Regions from separate parts of the Virgibacillus sp. L01 genome, predicted to be linked through region 1. Evidence: a T-box and tRNA genes for the amino acid it is inferred to sense, from the RefSeq annotation. Region 1 holds a T-box; the other holds one or more tRNA genes.

Region 1 (10,663 bases):
GTTGTGAAAGGTTATTTCTCCGACCTGCAGGATGCGACGATTTATCGTTTTTATGGTGATTTTGAAAAACATGTTAAATTCGGTATGCAATATCAGGTTAAATCGTTTGAGACATATATTCCGGATACAAAAGACGGATTGATTGCTTATTTATCCAGTGATTTATTTTATGGTATAGGTGAAAAAACAGCTACAAGGGTAGTTGATGTGCTAGGTGAAAGTGCAATTTCAAAAATATTAAATAACGATGAAGTGTTAAATGATGTCCCTGGGTTAAAAAAAGAAAAATCCGAATTACTCAGCAAAACATTGCAGGAAAATCAGGGATTTGAACACATTGTTGTGCATTTATCCAAATATGGAATTGGATTGAAAATGGCTCAAAAGATTTACCAGGAATATAAAGACGAAGCAATTGATGTGCTGCAAAATGATCCATATCAATATGTATTTGATATTGAAGGGTTTGGCTTTCGGACAGCTGATCAAATCGCCCAGCAAAATGGCTTATCACTAACACATCCAAACAGAATTGGTGCTGGGTGTATTTATATTTTACAGAGGAATATTCAGGATGGGCATGTGTATTTACCTATTGATAATTGTGTGAAACAGGTGCTGGACCTGCTTTTAAATCCTGAACAGTCGCTGACAGTGGACATGGTTTCTAACCGTCTGGAAGATTTAAATAAGGAAAAAGCTATTATCATGAAGGATGGAAACGTGTATCTGCCTTCACTTTATTATGCTGAAGATGGGTTTGCTTCTAATATCAACCGTCTGATGAAAAAACCTATTGAACAGGATACAACGATGGCTGAACTGATGAAGATTATTGGTGATATTGAAGAATCAGAGGTATTAAGTTATGGAAAAGAGCAATTTAACGCGATAAACCATGCTTTAAAGTCAAAATTAATGATCGTTACGGGTGGACCCGGAACAGGGAAAACGACTGTGATCAAAGGGATTTTGAAATCATATGCAGCAATACACAATGTCTCAACTAATCCTGGTGACTATGATTCAGAGACAGATTTTCCATTTATTTTAACAGCGCCTACTGGAAGAGCGTCCAAGCGCTTAACAGAATCTACCGGTCTACCGGCAGTGACTATTCATCGATTGCTGGGCTGGGACGGAAGAGATGGTTTTGAAAAAAATGAAAATGAACAGTTATCTGGAAAGTTTTTAATTATAGACGAGTTCTCTATGGTTGACATATGGCTGGCAAATAGTCTGTTTAAGGCAATTCCGGATGATATGCAAGTGTTACTTGTAGGTGATGAAGATCAGCTTCCATCCGTTGGGCCCGGCCAAGTGTTAGCTGATTTGTTAGGCAGCGAATTAATTCCTGTCGTAAGCCTTAATGAAGTGTATAGGCAAAAAGAAGGTTCAAAAATAATTCAACTGGCACATTTGATTAAACATGACACGTGTACAGCTGAATCCTTATCTAATGATAAGGATTTCAGTTTTATCCCTTGCGTGGAGCATCAGATGATTGATGTCATCACAAAGGTGTTTCACAAAGCGAAAGATAAAGGTGTTGAGTTAAGAGATATTCAAGTCTTGGCACCAATGTATCGGTCACAAGCTGGAATAACAGTCATTAATCAGCAGTTACAAACGTTGGTAAATCCTAAATCATCAACAAAGCGTGAAGTTAAAATGAACGATATTGTGTATCGAACAGGGGATAAAGTACTTCAGCTTGTCAATAAGCCAGAAGATGGTGTCTTTAATGGGGACATTGGAGAAATAGTAGCTATATTTGAAGAAGATGAAAATGTAGATCATGTAGAACAATTAGTAATTGATTTTGAAGGCAAAGAAGTAGTTTATGAACGGAAAGATTATGTAAATATCATGCATGCTTATTGTATTTCAATTCATAAATCACAAGGGAGCGAATTTCCAATTGTGATTATGCCTGTCGTATCTTCGTATAATAGGATGCTGCGTAAAAACCTGCTGTATACTGGCATAACCAGGAGTAAAAAGTCATTAATTATTTGTGGTCAGCAAAATGCATTTTTACGTGGAGTAAGTACACTGGATACAAATAGGCGTTATACCACATTGCCAGAACAATTGAATGATAGGCTACAGGATATTCCAATAAATATGTATGAGGATGAGGAAGAAAAGGAAATATCACCTTATGATTTCATGTAATTCATTAGTATATTTTTTAAGATTCGGGCAAGCATAGGAAAAAAGACTAAAGGAGCTTTGATTATGTTCGTGTGCCCGAATTGTAATGGTAAAGATATAGGGAAAATAGGATCTCAGCAATATTATTGCTGGACTTGTTTTATCGAGCTGTCAGTGTCTGGAAATGAGTTAACAATCCATCAGGTTGAAGCAGACGGATCTTTAAGTTCACTTGATGATCTGTTTTCTGAAGATGAACGGAAAATCCAATGGTAACCCTTAGTAGTAAATGAAAGCTATATTTCTGCTAGGGAGTGTAAGATATGTTTAAAGGTAAAAAACCATTAGATGTGCTGTATTGGGCCATTACCGGAATTGTTGTATTACTGTTTATATTTCTATTTGTAAAACTTTCCCCGATTTTTGGAGCTTTCTTTTCTTTTCTTTGGTATTTGCTTTCACCTTTTTTAATTGCTATTCTTATCGCTTATCTCATTTATCCCGTCATCAAAAAAATGCATCATTTTAATATTCCTAAGAGTATTGCTATTTTAATAATTTATCTCTTATTTTTTGGAGGTACTGCTTATTTAATTTACCGGGTTTACCCCGCAGTCATTCACCAGTTAAGTGATTTAAATAAGCAGCTGCCGCACTTAATTGACATGTACCGCAATTTTGTGTACAGCTTATACGAGTACACTTCCTTTTTGCCGGAAACAGTACATGATAAGATGGATGAGTTGATTTACGATATAGAATCTTTTATTGAGAATCTTCTGACCGACCTTGTAAGAGGATTTACAAAAGTATTCGATTTGATCGTGTTCCTCACTGTAATTCCTGTATTAGTTTTTTATTTTCTAAAGGATTTTGTCAAAATAAAAAACTATTTTAAAAAATGGGTTCCATCGAACTATCAAGCACGAATCAGTGATTTGACTCATGCGATAGATAAAAGCCTGGGAAATTATATTCGTGGGCAATTACTGGTTTGTCTATTTGTAACCTTAACAACATTTCTGGCATTTTATATCTTAGATGTTAAATATGCCTTGTTATTAGCGATAATCATTGGACTAACAAATATCATTCCATACTTCGGACCGATTATCGGTGCAATTCCTGCTGTCGCAATAACCGCTGCAACTTCTGGTGAAATGGTATTAATGGTATTACTCAGTATCTTCATCATCCAGTTAATTGAAGGTAATTTATTATCTCCATATATCGTAGGGAAAAGTATTAGCATTCACCCGGTTGCCATCATATTTGCATTGCTTTTGGGCGGTCAATTAAGTGGTGTAGTTGGAATGATATTGGCTGTACCAGTGTTAACAATATTGAATGTAATCATAACACATTTATTTGCAAGCAGTCGATATAATTGACATTTCTGCTTTTGTTTTCTATAATATCGAATAACTAGTAAATTAATATTAAAATACGTTGAAAGTTCTAAGTACATGATCCGCTCATTTAAGAGAGGGATTTCCTTCGGGCTGCAAGAGATCCTAATGAAGAGACATGGAAAGCTAAACTGGAGTACGGTTAATAACCGTCGGTCGCATACCGTTATAATGACAAAGTGATGGATAAAAATATTGTCCATAATTAGGGTGGTACCGCGAATATCTCGTCCCTGCATGCATGCAGAGAGGGGATTTTTTTATTGTTATAGAATAATTTTAAATAATGGAGGCGGAATTATGAAACAGTTAACTTCAGCACAGGTACGACAAATGTTTCTAGACTTTTTCAAAGAAAAAGGACACCGTGTTGAACCAAGTGAATCTTTAGTACCAAAAGAGGATCCAACATTGTTATGGATTAATAGTGGTGTTGCAACATTAAAAAAGTATTTTGATGGTCGGGTTATCCCAGATAATCCGCGGCTGGTTAATGCACAAAAATCAATCCGGACAAATGATATTGAAAACGTAGGATTTACCGCAAGACATCATACGTTTTTTGAAATGCTTGGCAATTTTTCAATTGGTGATTATTTTAAAAAAGAAGCAATTGAATGGGGATGGGAGTTTTTAACCAGTGATAAGTGGATCGGTTTTGATCCTGAACGATTGGCTGTAACTGTCCATCCTGAAGATGATGAGGCATATGATATTTGGCTACATGACGTTAAAATCCCGGAAGAACGTATTATTCGTCTTGAAGAGAATTTTTGGGATATCGGTGAGGGACCGAGTGGACCAAATACTGAGATATTCTATGACCGTGGTGAACATTATGGGAGCGATCCAAATGATCCTGAACTTTATCCTGGCGGTGAAAATGAACGTTACCTGGAGATATGGAACTTAGTATTTTCTCAATTTAACCATAATCCTGACGATACTTACTCACCATTACCTAAGAAAAATATTGATACTGGTATGGGACTAGAACGGGTAGTGTCGGTTATTCAAGACGTTCCAACTAACTTTGAGACGGATTTGTTCATGCCAATAATCAGGAAAACTGAAGAACTGTCCGGAAGAGTATATGGCAAGAATACTGCAGATGATACAGCATTCAAAGTCATTGCGGATCATGTCAGGACAGTAACATTTGCAATAGGAGATAATGCGCTACCATCAAACGAAGGCAGAGGATATGTGTTAAGAAGATTGTTGCGACGTGCGGTGCGCTTTGCTAAGCAAATTGGTATAGATAAGCCATTTATGTATCAATTGGTCCCTGTTGTTGGAGAAATTATGAAAGACTTTTACCCTGAGGTAGTCAAACAACAAAAGAATATTGAAAGCATTGTTGAAATTGAGGAACAACGCTTCCATGAAACATTAAATGATGGCTTGGATATTCTGACATCAATTATGTCAAAAGAAAAAAGTAAAGGAAGCGATGTTTTTCCAGGGAATGAAGTGTTCAAACTATATGATACGTACGGTTTTCCTAAAGAACTAACTGAAGAATATGTAGCAGAACAGGGATTTACTATTGATGAAGAAGGTTTTAAAGAAGAGATGGAAAAGCAGCGTGAACGAGCTAGAAATGCACGTCAAAAGGTAGACTCTATGCAAGTACAGGATGGTATATTAAGTGAGATAGAAGCAGATAGTACGTTTATTGGCTATAATCATTTAGAAACAGATACAACAATTACGGCAATCGTAAGTGGAAGTGATGTAGTGGATAAAGCCACGGCTGGAGAAGAAGTAATGCTGTTCTTACAAGAAACTCCATTCTATGCTGAGAGTGGAGGACAGACTGCTGATAATGGCTGGATTTATACGGATACTGCTTCAGCATATGTTGAAGATGTTCAAAAAGATCCAAAAGGTCAACATATTCACCGGGTACGTGTGAAAGATGGTGAGCTGTATACTGGAAGCAGTTTAAAGGCAATAGTTGATAAAGGATTTCGAACAGCTATTATCAAGAACCATACTGCAACACACTTGTTACACCAGGCTTTAAAAGATGTGCTCGGTGACCACGTGAATCAGGCTGGTTCTATGGTGACCCCAGACCGATTGCGATTTGACTTTTCACATTTCGGTTCCGTAAAACAGGAAGAGCTACAGCAGATTGAACAAATTGTAAATCAAAAAATATGGGCCTCATTACCATTAGTTATTGATAATAAGAAAATAGATGATGCTAAAGAAATGGGAGCAATGGCTCTATTTGGTGAAAAATACGGGGATATTGTTCGTGTAGTTCAAATAGGGGATTATAGTATTGAATTATGTGGTGGCTGTCATGTTAAAAATACAGCTGAAATTGGTCTGTTTAAACTTGTATCTGAGACAGGTATAGGTGCTGGTACAAGGAGAATTGAAGCGATTTCCAGTAAACAGGCGTATGAGTATGTAAATAATAAGCTTGACGTGTTACAATCAACAGCACAGCTACTAAAAACAAATGAAGAGAAGACTCCGGAAAAAGTGCAAGGTTTGTTTCAGGAAATTAAGTCACTGCAGAAAGCTAATGAATCACTGAGTGCCAAACTTTCAAATTCTGAAGCATCATCGATAATGGAACAAGTGAAAACGGTAAAGGGTGTTAATGTTCTAGCGCAGCAGGTGAATGTTAAGGACATGAATCAGCTTCGGAACATGGTTGATGACTTGAAACAAAAATTAGAATCAGGCGTTATACTGCTAGCAGCAGAGAATAACCAAAAAGTGCAGCTTGCTGCCGGTATATCAAAAGATTTAATTGAAGATGGCTTACATGCTGGTAATTTAATTAAAGAAGCTGCTGAACTATGTGGCGGCGGTGGTGGCGGTCGCCCGGATATGGCTCAGGCCGGCGGTAAAGATCCTAATAAGATTAATGATGCATTAAAGCTTGCAAATAAATATGTAGAAGAGAAAAGTATTAAAAAATAGCTTGTATTCTATCTGACAAAAAAAGATATAATAATAACAGTAAACATGTTAGAATATGAATAAGGCAAAACATGGAATGAGGTGTCACTATGAGCTCTATTGATAAAACAATGAAATTTAATTTTTCGGAGGAACCTTTTGATCAGGACATAAAGGAAATTCTGTTTACTGTCCATGGTGCACTTAAGGAAAAAGGTTATAACCCGATCAATCAAATTGTGGGTTATTTATTATCTGGTGACCCTGCATATATACCAAGGTATAATGATGCAAGGAACTTAATACGAAAAGTTGAGCGTGACGAGGTAATTGAAGAATTGGTGAAATTTTATCTAGAAGAACAAAAGGATAGATAAATGAAAATAATAGGATTAGATGTTGGCTCGAAAACAATTGGTATCGCTGTGAGCGACGCATTTGGCTGGACTGCACAAGGTCTGACCACAATAAGGTGGGATGAGCAGGAAATACATTCTGCTGATGAACAGCTTGAAAAAATTTTAAAGGAACATGAAATTGAAAAAGCTGTAATAGGATTGCCAAAAAATATGAATAATACGATTGGTGAACGAGGAAAAGCATCCGAGAGATACGCAAAACATATTGAAGAATCATACAATATCCCTGTAATTCTTTGGGATGAAAGGCTTACAACTATTGCAGCAGAACGAGTCCTGCTGCAGGCTGATGTCAGCAGAAAGAAAAGAAAAAAAGTAATAGACAAGATGGCAGCTGTAATGATTTTACAAGGTTATCTTGACCAACAGAATTAAAGGAGTGTAGTAATGGCGCTTGAGGAAAAGGAACGTATTATTATACCAGATGAAAATGGTGAGGAACATCTATTTGAAGTTTTATTTACCTTTGATATAGATGAAACAGAACAATCGTATATCGCCGTGGTACCAGTTGAGCAAAAAGATGATGAAGAAGTAGAAGTTTATGCATTTCGTTATGAAGAAAAGGAAAAGGATGATAATGACCTTTCCCTGTTTCCGATTGAATCAGAACAGGAATGGGAAATTGTTGAGGAAATGCTGAATACTCTAGCCAATGAAGAAGAGGATGAAAAGTAGTTAAAGGTAACAAATAATAGATTATTTAGCTGATGTCAAATAATGATATCGGCTTTTCTTTTATTATGGCTAAATTTTATTTTTTTTAGTATAATGTACCGGGTGAGGGGGATAAATGAATGTTTAAAAATAAAAAGTCTGGTAATTATAAGGACAACCTAATAAAGCGCAGCGAGGATGCTAGAACCGTGAGAAAAATTGTCGCCATTATAATTTTCGCGTTAGTTCTTATACTTGCCATAGGTGGGATATCAGGATACACATATGTTAAATCCGCCTTACAGCCTGTCAATCCCGATAGTGAGAAGGAAGTGAAAGTTGAAATTCCAATGGGTTCTTCAACATCCAGTATTGCAAGTATACTTGAGAAAAATGGGGTTATAAAAGATAGCCGTGTTTTTAGGTTTTACATAAAATTTAAGAATGAATCTAACTTTCAGGCGGGGGAATACACACTTACACCATCGATGAAAATCGATGAAATAATTACCGCGTTAAAAAATGGTAAAGTTTTAGAAGAGCCAGTATATACAATTACAATCCCCGAGGGAAAAACCATTGATGAGATAGCGGGAATATACGCTGGCAAACTTTCTTTCAGTAAAAGTGATTTCCTGAATGTGATAAATGACTCTGAGTATATCGAAATCCTTATCAATACTTATCCGGATATATTAACGAATGATATACTGAATCCTGATATTAGAACACCATTAGAAGGGTATCTATTTGCTGCAACATACAATTTTTATGAAAAAGAACCAAGTATACAATCTGTAGTTGAAAAAATGCTTAATAAAACTGAAGAAGTTGTTACACCTTTATTGGATGAAATATCTGCACAGGACTTTACTGTACATGAAGCCTTAACGATGGCATCATTAGTTGAAAAGGAGTCAAGCTCAGTGGATCAACGAAAGAATATCGCAAGCGTGTTTTATAATCGAATTGATGAGGGTATGCCGCTGCAAACAGATCCGACTGTTTTATATGCGCTTGATAAGCATAAAGAAAAAGTATTATCAAAAGACTTGGAAGTTAATTCGCCATACAATACGTATCAAATCAACGCTTTACCGGTAGGGCCAATATCGAATTTCGCTAAGACCTCTCTGGAGGCAACTCTTAATCCAGCGGAATCAGAATATAAGTATTTCCTGCATGACGGTGAAGGTAACGTATATTTTTCAAAAACACATGATCAGCATCTGGAATATAAAGCACAGTATATAAAGTAAGGTTTGGAGGAAGTGTGGATGAAAAAAATTCACATTTCCTATTTTTGGGCTGTTATCAAACTATAAATGCTTTTTTTTCGGCGTAAGTACAGCAGGGCTTGCACTAAATCGTGAGGGCTCTATGAAAGCAAAAAATGCTTACTTAAGAATTCCTAATATAAGTGCCAAGTTTTCAAATAAAAGAGGTTATTGTAATGGACGAAAAGTTAAGAAACTATTTATCACAATCTTTACCTTCTGCGGACAACTGGGCAGCTGAACTTGAGCAGACTGCAAAAAACGAAAATGTACCAATTATGGATCCAGTAGGTATTAATTTTGTGATGCAGTTGATACGCTTAAATAAACCTAGAAGAATACTGGAGATAGGTTCTGCTATTGGATATTCAGCACTAAAAATGTTGGAGGCAAATCCGAATGCTTCAATTGTGACTATCGAACGGGATGAACAAAGGTATAATCAAGCAGTTCAAAACGTCCGGAAATTAGGTTTTCAGGATAATATACAAATTATTTTCGGAGATGCTATAGAAATACTCAATGGATTAAAGGTAGATAACCAATTTGATTTAGTTTTTATTGATGCATCCAAAGGACAATATAAACGTTTTTTTGAGCTATCCAGTCCACTTTTATCTGAAAATGGTTTTATCCTTTCCGATAATGTTTTATTCAAAGGTTATGTAGCTGATCCAGAGAAACAACATCCCAGATTTCAAAAATTAGCTAGGAAGATAAGAGAGTACAACGAATGGCTAATTAAACATCCCGATTATGTAACAACAATTGTTCCAATTGGAGATGGAGTAGCTATAAGTAATAAAAAGTAGAAGAAGGGGGAACCTATTTTCATGCCTGAAAAACCTGTTGTCATAGGAGTTGCTGGAGGAAGCGGGAGCGGCAAAACGACAGTAACCCGTTCAATCTGCCAACGTTTCCAAGACAAAACTATTCTTGTCATAGAACAAGATTATTATTATAAAGATCAGACCCATTTACCGTTTGAAGAAAGGTTGAACACAAATTATGATCATCCATTAGCTTTTGATAATGATTTATTGATAGAACATCTGCATGATCTTATGAATGGTAACACAATTGAGAAACCAGTTTACGATTACAAGGTTCATACACGTTCAAACGATGTGATTCCAGTTGAGCCTAAAGAGGTTATTATTCTGGAGGGGATCCTAATTCTCGAAGATCCTCGACTAGTCGATTTAATGGATATAAAGGTCTTTGTAGATACAGACTCAGATGTAAGAATTATCCGGAGGATGTTAAGAGATATTAAGGAGCGCGGAAGAACATTGGATTCTGTAATTGATCAATATACAAATAATGTCCGACCGATGCATCTGCAATTTGTGGAACCGACTAAAAGGTATGCAGATATCATAATTCCAGAAGGCGGTCAAAATCATGTGGCTATTGATATTATGGCTACTAAAATTGAAAAAATATTATCTAAAAATCAACAGAATAAATACTGAAAAAGTATTGAAAATTTAAATTAAATCTGCCATAGTAGTGTTTAGTATAACTTTTGCAGAATATTGAAGACATATATGCAGTATTATTATAATGATTGGGATTTTATTTTGATTGTTAGATAAAAGGAGTGTATTTATAATGGCAGTAGAGAAAAGCTTTTATATGACCCAAGAGGGGAAAGAGAAATTAGAAAATGAACTGCATTACTTGAAAACTGAAAGAAGACAAGAGGTAGTTGAACGAATAAAAGAAGCACGCGGGTTTGGTGACTTATCCGAGAACTCTGAGTATGATGCAGCTAAAGATGATCAAGCATTTGTTGAATCACGTATTAGTCATGTAG
Region 2 (10,663 bases), on a different contig from region 1:
AAAATGCCGGCATCAATAACGCAGTGTTATCTTCATCATCAATATGCATCCGATCAGGGGTTATCTCATTACTAAACTTATCCTGCAAATAATAGTTTTCGATCGAGTCTATTACATCTCTCATCGATATTGCTTTATTAATTTCTTTACTTGATAACATAGCATGCATCCTCCTCCGTTTTTCACAATATTATGTATATTACCTTAACATAATTATAAACACCCAGCCTACTTCAGAACAAAGAACAGTAGTGTACAATGTTCGAAACGGCTTGTGTCAAGGCCTGTTATATTATTTATTTTTTTCAGACGATAGATTAATGTGTTTCGGTGGATAAATAATTCCTCAGCTGCTTTACTTATATTCATATTCTTATTGCAGTAGGTGATGAAATCGTGTTTCAGCTCCGAAAATGCATCATCGTTTATAAGCGGTTTCAAGCGTTGAACAAGTATCCTTTGCATATTTAAACCTAGCTGATGTGGAAGCATCTCTATTAATATATCCCAATCAAAATAAGAATAGATTTTTGGTGTAATTAGGGATTCATACGAGAATTTTATAAGCGAATCTGCTTCCCAATAAGATTGAGCTACACGATCCAAGGATGAGCAAATATTTCCCGATGCAATGATTACGTCAGTAAGTTTATATACCCGAAACATTTCCAATAAATAAATGCTATAATCCCTAAATTCATTCATAAACTTTTCTAAGTCTTCTTCACTGGTAGTACACTTTAAAAAAACAATTCTCTCCGTGTTCAAGAATGCACATATATCATGCTTCCCCCCGTTAAATGCACGAACAATACAGTCCAGTATTGTCTTTTTCATTCGCTCTGGTGGGATATGCCTCTGTTTATCTTGCATATTCTTCAATAGATAGTCACCGATATCTATTACAATACATGTTCGCTTCTGATTTGGTTCAATATGAAGCAACTCACAATAATGACTAATCTGTTCATGATTAATAGATTCATTTAACAGAATATACTGGACAAACGATTCCAATGTCATAGCTTCCAAATTTTCAACTTGAACATGGAGTGTTTCCTGCCACATCATCTCTACATATTTTTTTACCAAATACGCATAGGATTCAACCTCTTTTGGATTTCCAATAATACCAAGAACACCAACAGGCTTATTTTCAAAATTAAGGGGAACAGCAACTCCTGGTAGCACATTTTCCATGTAGGTTGTTTTTTCTTCGGTAAATAAAATAACTTTATTAGCTTCGATAACTTCAATTGAGGGTGTATGTATGCTTCCGATTCTTGAAGGATTCGTATCTCCGATGATATAACCTTGTTCGTCACTTACACTAATTGGAAATGGTAAAATTTTTGAGACCGTTTCCACTGTATTTTGTGCGAATTGTACAAAGCCTTCCATCTCAGTTTCCTCCCACTTTTAACCTGTACAAACTAATATTATCACAATATTTAAAATAATAATACACCCTATTCTTCATCTGTATTTTGTGTAAAGTGCCCATAGACTTTACTGAGAATTATACGTTACAAATAGATTGTTAAGAATTATCTAACTATTAATTTGAGGTGATTTAATGAAAAAGACATCTGACATCATTATAATTGGTGGGAGTGTAATCGGTTCGAGTGTTGCTTATAACCTGCTGAATGATGGTTACACAGGCAATATTACAATTTTTGAAAAAGACCCTATATATGAATTTTCCTCAACCCCTAGAAGTGCTGGAGGCATCCGACAGTTATTCACCACAGCAATCAACATTCAAATTAGTCGCTACAGTTTACAACAATACAAAACATTTCCTGAAGACATGGCAATAAACGGTGAGAAAGCTGAAATAGATTTTCAGCAACGAGGCTATTTGTTCTTAGCTAAAAATGAAAATATAGATCAATTGCAAAAGCAAGCGAACTTACAGCATGAATATGGTGTTCCATCTGAGTTCTTAACACGTGGAGAATTAGTAACCATTATCCCTGAATTAAACACAGATGATTTACAAGGAGGGTTGTATTGTGCAGAAGATGGATATCTTGATCCCTATTCGGTTATGCAAGGCTATGCCAAAAAGGCAAAACAGCTTGGGGCGTCCTATGTATATGAACCAGTGGAAACGATTCTAAAAAATGATCAGGGCATTACCGGTGTACAATTAGAAAATGGCGATACCTATCACGCGCCAATCGTTATAAATTGTGCCGGTCCTTGGGCACCAGCATTAAGTGAAACAATAAATTGTCCTGTACCTGTTATTCCATTAAAAAGGCAGATTATCCAGTTTGACATCGCAGAACCTTTAACAAACAAAATACCTTTAACGGTTGATCCTACCGGGGTTTACTTTCGTCATGAAGGTCAAAGTTTAATTGTTGGGTTCTCAGAAAAAGTTAAGCCAGGAATCGATTTTAGATGGTCCCGCGAACTTTTCCTAGAGCAGTTATGGCCAATTCTCGGACATCGGATTGATAATTTTCTATACGCAAAGGTCATCAGTGGCTGGGCAGGAATGTACAGCCATAATACAAAGGACCAAAATGCGATTATCGGTGAACATCCAGAAGTAAATGGTTACTATTTAGCATGTGGGTTCAGCGGGCATGGTATGCAGCAGGCACCAGCTGTAGGTAAAGGTTTATCCGAATTAATCCGTACCGGAAACTATCACACACTTAATTTATCACCACTCAGATTTGAGCGTTTTGCAGAAAATGAATTACTTATTGAAGGTGCAATAGTCTAATCAATAATCACTAAAGAAGGAGGATGATTTAAGGGTTCGAAGTTAAGCTAATCTACAAGATTTATGTAAGCGATTACAATAAATGGAGGGTTAACGAATGAGTATAATTTTAATCGAGTTTATTTTGTATTGTTTAGTCATATTGGCTATTGGTTACTATTTCAGTAAGAAAAGTAAGACACATTCTGATTTTTTACTAGGTGGAAAAAAGTTACCTGGATGGGCACTCGCCTTTTCTGAACGCGCAACTGGTGAATCAGCATGGTTACTATTAGGGTATACCGGTTTCGTATTTATGACGGGATTGTCAGGAGTTTGGGTAGCTGCCGGTATCGCAATTGGTATTTTATTTGCCTGGTTATTCCTAGCCAAAAAATTTATGAGGGAGACCAATAAGTATAATGTCTTAACACTTCCCGATTACCTTGCTGTTCGGTTCGGCGATAAAGCCAATATTATTCGCTGGCTGACAAGTATCCTGATTGCCGGATTTCTAATGTTTTATGTAGGTGCACAAATGGCTGGTGCTGGTAAAATGCTTTTCACGACATTTGGTATGCCTCCCACAGCTGGCGTTATTTTAGCTACTATAATCATAATTATTATTGCATTTGCTGGCGGTTTTATATCAGTTGTTTGGACAGACATGATTCAAAGTATCATGATGTTAATTACATTAGTCGTTTTACCTATTGTCGCACTTATTTACATTAACACAAACGACTTATCAATTAGTCAATCACTTGCTGATGCAGGCAATTCCTACAACCATTGGTTTGGCGGACTAACCGGTTTTGCCGTTGGTGTATTATTCTTCAACAACTTCTCATGGTTCTTTGGATTTCTAGGCGGCCAGCCACAGCTTAGCGCCCGTTTCATGGCACTCAAAAATGATAAAGAAGCTAATCAAGGCAGTGTAGTTGCTATCATATGGACAGTTCTCGCTTATAGCGGTGCATTCCTAATCGGTATCTGTGCAATTGCGATGTACAGTCAGGGATCTTTTGCTGATGTCGAAATCATTCTGCCGACTATGATTCTGGACTTAATGCCCCCTTGGATTGCTGGTATCCTGCTTGCGGGAATTCTGGCTGCAATCATCACTACTGCCGATTCACAGCTAATGGTTGTTACAAGTTCGGTCAGTGAGGATATTATTCACAAAGCAATGGGTATCGATCTGACAGAAAAACAATTAATCTGGATATCACGTGCTTCTGTTGTATTTTTCGGATTAGTTGGAATGACAATTGCGCTCGTGTCGGAATCGTTGCTGTATCTTGTTGTCAGTTGGGCCTGGGCAGGGGTAGGATGTACACTTTCCCCAGCTATCTTAATGACATTTTTCTGGAAACGATACTCAGGTGCTGGTGTAATAGCCACCATCCTGGCAGGCTTAATCTCTACGTTAATCTGGATCAGCACACCACTCGAAGGTATGATCACATCCAAGTTTTCCACCTTTTTCATAGCTTTAATCTTCGGTATTGTGTTTAGTTTATTAATGCCAGATAAGGACGAGAAAATAGAATTAGGTACAACAGAAGAAGCATTGTAATAAATTAGCAGGAGGCAGTGCCTTAGGTGCTGCTTCTTACTATAAGAATCGAACCTCACGCCAAGGAAGTCGCATAAATTAAAATAAATTTTTCACCTGAAAGATGACACTTTTTTTGTTTTAGAATCGATTGTATTGTTAATAGAATTACTTGTTTAATTTAGTTATCCCGATCAGGCAAGATACGTGTAAATCTGGAAAATTACAGGTGCCACGCATTTTAATTCGGAGCCATGTATTCGGTGTACTCCCTGGTGGTAATGTATACATCGATACAACAAGTTCTTGCTGCAGTTCTTCCAGTAAAATAACGGCCTGATTGTCATCTTCAATTCGATCCAATACTCCGGTTGTAATCAGTTCTAAATTGACGTTAGAATTAAGGTCAGAGTTAAACAATGACAGTAAAAATAGCATCACCAGATAATGCTTCCAGACAATATTCATGAGGTGACTCCTTGTTTCACTTTTTTCTATTATGACAAGAAACATTACTTTTTGCACATAACGAAAATTTAAAAACCGAAGCCGCAACTCATACAAAAATTTAGTTTTCCCCTAGATAAAAATCAAAATTTCCCGGACAAAATTAATCTCAAAATTCAATTATGGTCATTTTGTATATAGATTTTCCCGAATAGCTCTGATACGCTTAAGAAAAAGTAACATTAGGCAAATGGAGGGGAAAACTGAAGTGGCCAAAAAATATTTATTTATAATGATTTTCGCTATACTGGTAGCCTGCGGACAAAATCCTGATCAAGGTTCAACTGAGCAACAAACGGTCACAAACCATTCGGAAACAGTAAAAGAATCATTACAAGATAAGGAGAAACCGAAAGAGCAAGATTCAAATCAAAGCGAAACCGATGGGACTTCCGACTCAAAGTCAAATGAAGAACCTAATAAAAAGAGCAATTCTTTATCCGATTTGAAAGTTCACTACATAGATGTAGGACAAGCGGATGCTACCCTTTTTCAATATAAAAGTGATGGTGAGCAATACACTATATTGTTTGATACAGGAGATTGGCAAGGAAATGAAGTGCCTAATTACCTGTCAGCACAAGGTGTCTCTTCTATCGATATACTCATTGTCAGTCATGCTGATGCTGATCATTCCGGGCAATTGGCAGAAGTCATGAACACATTTGATGTTGGTGAAGTTTGGATGTCTGGAAATGAAAGCTCATCACAAACATTTCAACAAGGTATGAAGGCTGTTCTGGCAAGTGACGCGGATTACGATGAGCCAAGAACCGGAGACACATTTGAAATTGGTTCGATGGACATAACCGTTCTCCATCCAGGCAGTATTTCCGGTAACACAAACGAAGAATCCATTTCCGCAAAATTCACATATGGCGACATGAGCTTCCTGTTCACTGGCGATGCTGATCGTGATGGCGAGATGAAAATGATGGACAGCGGAAATAGTGTGAATGCTGACTTTTTACAATTAGGACATCACGGATCTAATACATCCAGTGACCCAGCCTTTATTGATGCGGTAAGTCCGGAAGTAGCCATCTATAGCGCAGGCGCAGATAATCAATACGGACACCCGCATGCTGAGGTGGTTTCACTTATCCAAAATGATGAGATCAAGTTATATGGCACGGATGTTCATGGGACAATTGTTGTAACAACGGACGGAAGCGACTATACCGTTCAGACAAAAGATGACGGCACAATCAGCCCAAGCAGCAGTGGTTCCTCAGATAACTCATCCAATAATGATACAAGTGATCAATCAACTAACACAGAAAAATCGCCAGCAACTGGTGATTGTATCAACATCAACAAAGCATCGTCTGAAGAATTACAGGAAATTATCCATATCGGGCCAGCACGTTCAGAGGACTTAATTAATTTGAGACCATTTCAATCTGTCAGTGATTTAACAGATGTTAGTGGAATCGGCCCATCGCGGATCAACGATATCAAAAGCCAAGGCTTGGCCTGTACAGGAGGATAAATATGAAAGGGATACTTGATCGATTTGAAGATACTAACAAAGCTGTCATACTCATGGAGGAAACAAAGGAAGAAGTAGTCATTCCTGCTGAACTATTACCAGAAGGAAGCAGTGAAAATACGTATTTCAACATGGAAAAAATAAATGATGAGTACCAAATTGTTTCGATTGATGAAGCAACCACGCAAAAGGAAGCTGAAAAATCATCTGATTTAATGGCTAAGTTACGTGCCAAAAACAAGGGGAGTAAGTTTAAGAAGAAATAAATTTTTAAAAGCCGAAATCCATTTAGGTGGGATTTCGGCTTTTAGTTTATTGATCAATAACCGAAGTGGCAAGCACCACACTACAATTCCCCGGCAATATCATAATTAGGCAATATCAGTACTTCTACTCGTCTATTTTTTGCCCGGTTTTGATCATTAGTATTAGGTAACATAGGTTTATGTTCACCAAATCCTTTTGCACTGAATGTTTTGGGGTCAAGCTTTTCATTCTCTAAAATCAGGCGCATAAAGTTAACTGCTCGCATGACACTTAAATCCCAATTCGATGAAAACTCACTAGTGCGAATTGGCCTGTCATCTGTATGACCACTGACTATTATTTGGTGTGGTGGGTCCGTGTATAGAAAGGTTGATATAGCACTTGCAATTTCCCTGCCTTCTCCTCTCACCACAGCGCTTCCTGAATCAAATGTTACATCATTGATGATCGTTATTAATAACCCTTCACCATTTAGATTGGTCCCTAACTTTTCGGATAGATTATTTTCGTTTATATATTTATTTATTCTTTGCTGGAGCATTTCCAATTTTTTTAACTCTTGTTCACTATTACTTAATTTTTCCTCTTCCTCAGGTTTTTCAGTCTCCTCTTCATCTTCTTCCACATCTTGAGGCATCTCTATTGTACTATTACTTTCTTCAAGTATCCCTTCCCCACCTGAAAACTCACTATTAAACACGCGCGAGAGCTCTTCATATTTTTTTGCATCTAACTCACTCATCGAAAACAGCACTATGAATAAGGCTAAAAGCAGAGTTAATAAATCCGCATAAGGAAGTAGCCAGGATTCACTCATATGAAGTTCATCATTCTTCTTCTTTCTGCGCATTTGATCCCTCCTGAGCTAATTTCGACAATTCTCTTGGCGATAAATAGGAACTTAGTTTATCTCGAATCAGCTGTGGAGATTCACCATTTGTGATGGATAATACACCTTCAATCATGATTTGTTTCATTAGTACCTCTTTTTTTGATTTCTCTTTAAGTTTGTTTGCGAAAGGGTGCCACAATACATAACCAGAAAATATACCAAACAGTGTTGCTATAAAAGCTGAAGAAATAGCATGTCCTAAAGCCTCCATGTCATTCAGGTCACCTAAAGCAGCAATTAGACCAACAACAGCTCCTAACACACCAAGAGTCGGAGCATATGTCCCAGCTTGCGAAAAGACTGAAACTCCTTTTTGATGTCTGTCTTCCATAGCATCAACTTTTTCTAACATAAGCTCTCTAATAAACTCAGTTGATTGCCCATCAACAGCCAACTGGATGCCTGATGATAAAAAGCTATCATCCAGTTGATCTATTTTAGCTTCAAGTGTCAGTATTCCTTCTTTTCTGGTAAGCTCTGCCCATTCAGTAAATGTATCAACCGTTTGTTTTATATCATTCTGTTTATCTTCCCTAAAAAGGATGACAAAAAGGCTCGGTACTCTTTTAATCGTTTCCATTGGAAAAGCAATACAAACAGACGCAATTGTTCCAAAAAATATAATAATAAACGCGGCGGGATTAATTAACGCTGCTGGACTAACACCTTTTAGTGTCATGCCCACCCCTAAAGCTAAAAACCCGATAATAATACCAATAATTGATGTCTTATCCATCGATATGTACCTCCTTGAAGATAGGGGAGAAACTTGATGTTCCCTACTTTTCCTATAATAAAAAATAGCCTACCAAAAGTGATAGACTTAATTAGTTTAACTACTAATCTTTTCATCCTTTTTTCGGTAACCCGGCAATCATAGTCATAAGACCTTAGACCCGTGGCTCTGCGTCCTTACCTTTCAATAAGTTTGCCATTCTCGTAGGTTATTTAATTTTTAATGTAATCTTATTAGAAGTTTCATACTAACTATATCGTTCAAAAATCCGGAAAGTTGAATACGTAGAGGAAAGAAAAAATATTTTGAAAATGTGGGTCTGCATGTGAGGATTATTTGACTAAGGGCTTAGTCGGTGTTGCTAAGTGAATCCTCATTCCGTTATTTGCCTCAAATAACGACTTTTGGCACCGGTTTCGGATCCTCATTCCGCTATTTGCCCTTTTCACCATCATTTCCCTTTCTTTTAAGACTATTAGCGGAACGAGGATTCACTTCAATCACTTTTGAGCAGTTTTTCTAGCATTTAGCGGAACGAGGATCCGCCATAATTACTTACATGGAATTTATCGGATCCTTATTCCGTTATCGCCAAGCTTTAATATAGATAAGCCTTAGTTGTACTTATGCAGTAAGAAAGTATTTATACTTTCTTACTGCATAATAAAAACACAATCCACCTCAGTAGTAGATTGTGTTTACGATGGAGCATATCGGGCTCGAACCGATGACCTCTTCGCTGCCAGCGAAGCGCTCTCCCAGCTGAGCTAATGCCCCAGTTGGACAGTCTTTATTATAGCATTTTTTTGACTGTTTTCAAGGGTGTAAAATGAAATAAGGGCTATACTTGGAATCAGTGGATTGTATATCAGCCTAATAGTAGGTTTTACTGTATCAGTAGATTGTAGAGAACTATTCTTTTTATTCAATTCCGCTATGCCCCCACAATATAAAAAAAGCCCGGAAAACCCTCCAGGCTCTTCATTGTAAACTTAACTTATAATTCCACACCCTCAGGCAAATGTAAATCATGTTCCTCAACACTGGTGATCTCGTTATTTTCATCTACAAATACCACTTTAGGCTTTAAATCTTCTATTTCCTCATCGGTCATGAGTCCTTGGCTCAAAATAATAACCAGGTCATCTGGAGAAAACAAGTTTGCAGGCGGACCGTTGAGGCAAATGCGGTTTGAACCCTCTGGAGCTGGAATGGCATAGGTCTTCCATCTTGCCGCATTTCGTATGTTTGCAATCTGCACCATTTCATAAGGCTTAATATTTGCTTCCTTCATTAACTTGCAATCAATCGTTATACTTCCAACATAATCAAGCTCAGCCTCTGTGACTGTAGCTCTATGTATCTTTCCTTTACACATTAAACGTTGCATAAAAGTGCCTCCCCTATAATAAATGAACATCTCAAGTATAGTATGACGTAAAACCAAGGATAATTACAAGTGAGCTTTTTCAAGCATAGCAGGCTTTCCCATAAAAAAAGAAATGGAACGCTACTAGAACGCTCCACACCTTACAATACTTACACATTCAACTGTTCGTTCACCTGTTCACGTAATGCTCTTTTCAGGAATTTGCCGACAGAAGTTTTGGGAATTTCCTTAATGAACATAACATCATCCGGTAACCACCATTTCGCAAATTGGGGTTCTAAAAATTCAATTATATCCTGTTTTGATAACTGTTCATCTTCTTTTAGTACAACACATGCTAATGGGCGTTCCTGCCATTTTGGGTGAGGAATCGATACAACCGCAGCTTCAAAAACAGATTCATGGGCCATTATCGCATTTTCTAAATCAACCGAAGAAATCCATTCACCACCACTCTTAATAAGATCTTTGGTTCGATCAACTATTTTAATAGATCCTTCTTCATCAATCGTAACAACATCACCCGTATATAGCCAGCCGTCTCGAAAAACATCCTTGCTTCGGTCATCATTATAGTATTCATCTGCAATCCAGGACCCGCGAATAAGCAGTTCACCCATTTCTTTTCCATCTGAATTTATTTCTCCATTTTCATTGATCGCCTTCACATCCAACCCTGGAACAACCATTCCCTGTTTTGATCGAATTTCCAGTCTGTCTTCTTCAGGTAGTTCTGTCTGATAACTTTTTAGTCGGGCAAGGGTTACAAGCGGCGTGGTTTCTGTCATACCGTATGCATGGATAAACGGAATGCCATGTTCTGATTCAAACGCTCGAATCATCCCTTTAGGAGCAGCTGCCCCACCGCATAGAACAGCGCGTAAACTTTCCATATTATAGTTTCCTTTTTCCAATTCGTTAAGCAAACCTAGCCAAATTGTTGGAACCCCTGCCGTTAGCGTTACCTTATATGACTCAATAAGCTCGGCAAGTATCTTCGGTGTCATCATCGGCCCAGGAAGAACTTGTGTCGAACCAAGCCAAGTTGCCACAAAAGGCATTCCCCAGGCATTTGCATGGAACATTGGGACCACCGGCA

What was found. The T-box of region 1 lies ahead of alaS (alanine--tRNA ligase). A T-box ahead of a tRNA ligase gene usually reads a tRNA of that ligase, here a tRNA-Ala.
Region 2: it has a tRNA-Ala gene. The T-box ahead of alaS (alanine--tRNA ligase) is inferred to sense a tRNA for this amino acid. The anticodon was not compared.

The regions. Positions count from the first base shown of each region.
Region 1 is NZ_JBQQCP010000004.1:23,796-34,458, forward strand. Features, by position in the region: gene recD2 (SF1B family DNA helicase RecD2) at 1-2,178, shown strand, start outside; gene ACTWQM_RS08855 (hypothetical protein) at 2,242-2,433, shown strand; gene ACTWQM_RS08860 (AI-2E family transporter) at 2,481-3,548, shown strand; T-box leader at 3,598-3,804, shown strand; gene alaS (alanine--tRNA ligase) at 3,867-6,512, shown strand; gene ACTWQM_RS08870 (IreB family regulatory phosphoprotein) at 6,602-6,868, shown strand; gene ruvX (Holliday junction resolvase RuvX) at 6,869-7,285, shown strand; gene ACTWQM_RS08880 (DUF1292 domain-containing protein) at 7,298-7,588, shown strand; gene mltG (endolytic transglycosylase MltG) at 7,708-8,826, shown strand; gene ACTWQM_RS08890 (O-methyltransferase) at 9,021-9,656, shown strand; gene udk (uridine kinase) at 9,678-10,319, shown strand; gene greA (transcription elongation factor GreA) at 10,459-10,663, shown strand, end outside.
Region 2 is NZ_JBQQCP010000001.1:393,507-404,169, forward strand. Features, by position in the region: gene ACTWQM_RS01810 (ornithine cyclodeaminase family protein) at 1-160, opposite strand, end outside; gene ACTWQM_RS01815 (CdaR family transcriptional regulator) at 229-1,401, opposite strand; gene ACTWQM_RS01820 (NAD(P)/FAD-dependent oxidoreductase) at 1,577-2,743, shown strand; gene ACTWQM_RS01825 (sodium/proline symporter) at 2,841-4,301, shown strand; gene ACTWQM_RS01830 (hypothetical protein) at 4,449-4,748, opposite strand; gene ACTWQM_RS01835 (MBL fold metallo-hydrolase) at 4,978-6,279, shown strand; gene ACTWQM_RS01840 (DUF3006 domain-containing protein) at 6,282-6,545, shown strand; gene motB (flagellar motor protein MotB) at 6,626-7,396, opposite strand; gene motA (flagellar motor stator protein MotA) at 7,374-8,174, opposite strand; cyclic di-GMP riboswitch class I at 8,297-8,381, opposite strand; tRNA gene ACTWQM_RS01855 (tRNA-Ala) at 8,879-8,951, opposite strand; gene panD (aspartate 1-decarboxylase) at 9,172-9,564, opposite strand; partial or broken gene ACTWQM_RS01865 (long-chain fatty acid--CoA ligase) at 9,714-10,663, opposite strand, start outside.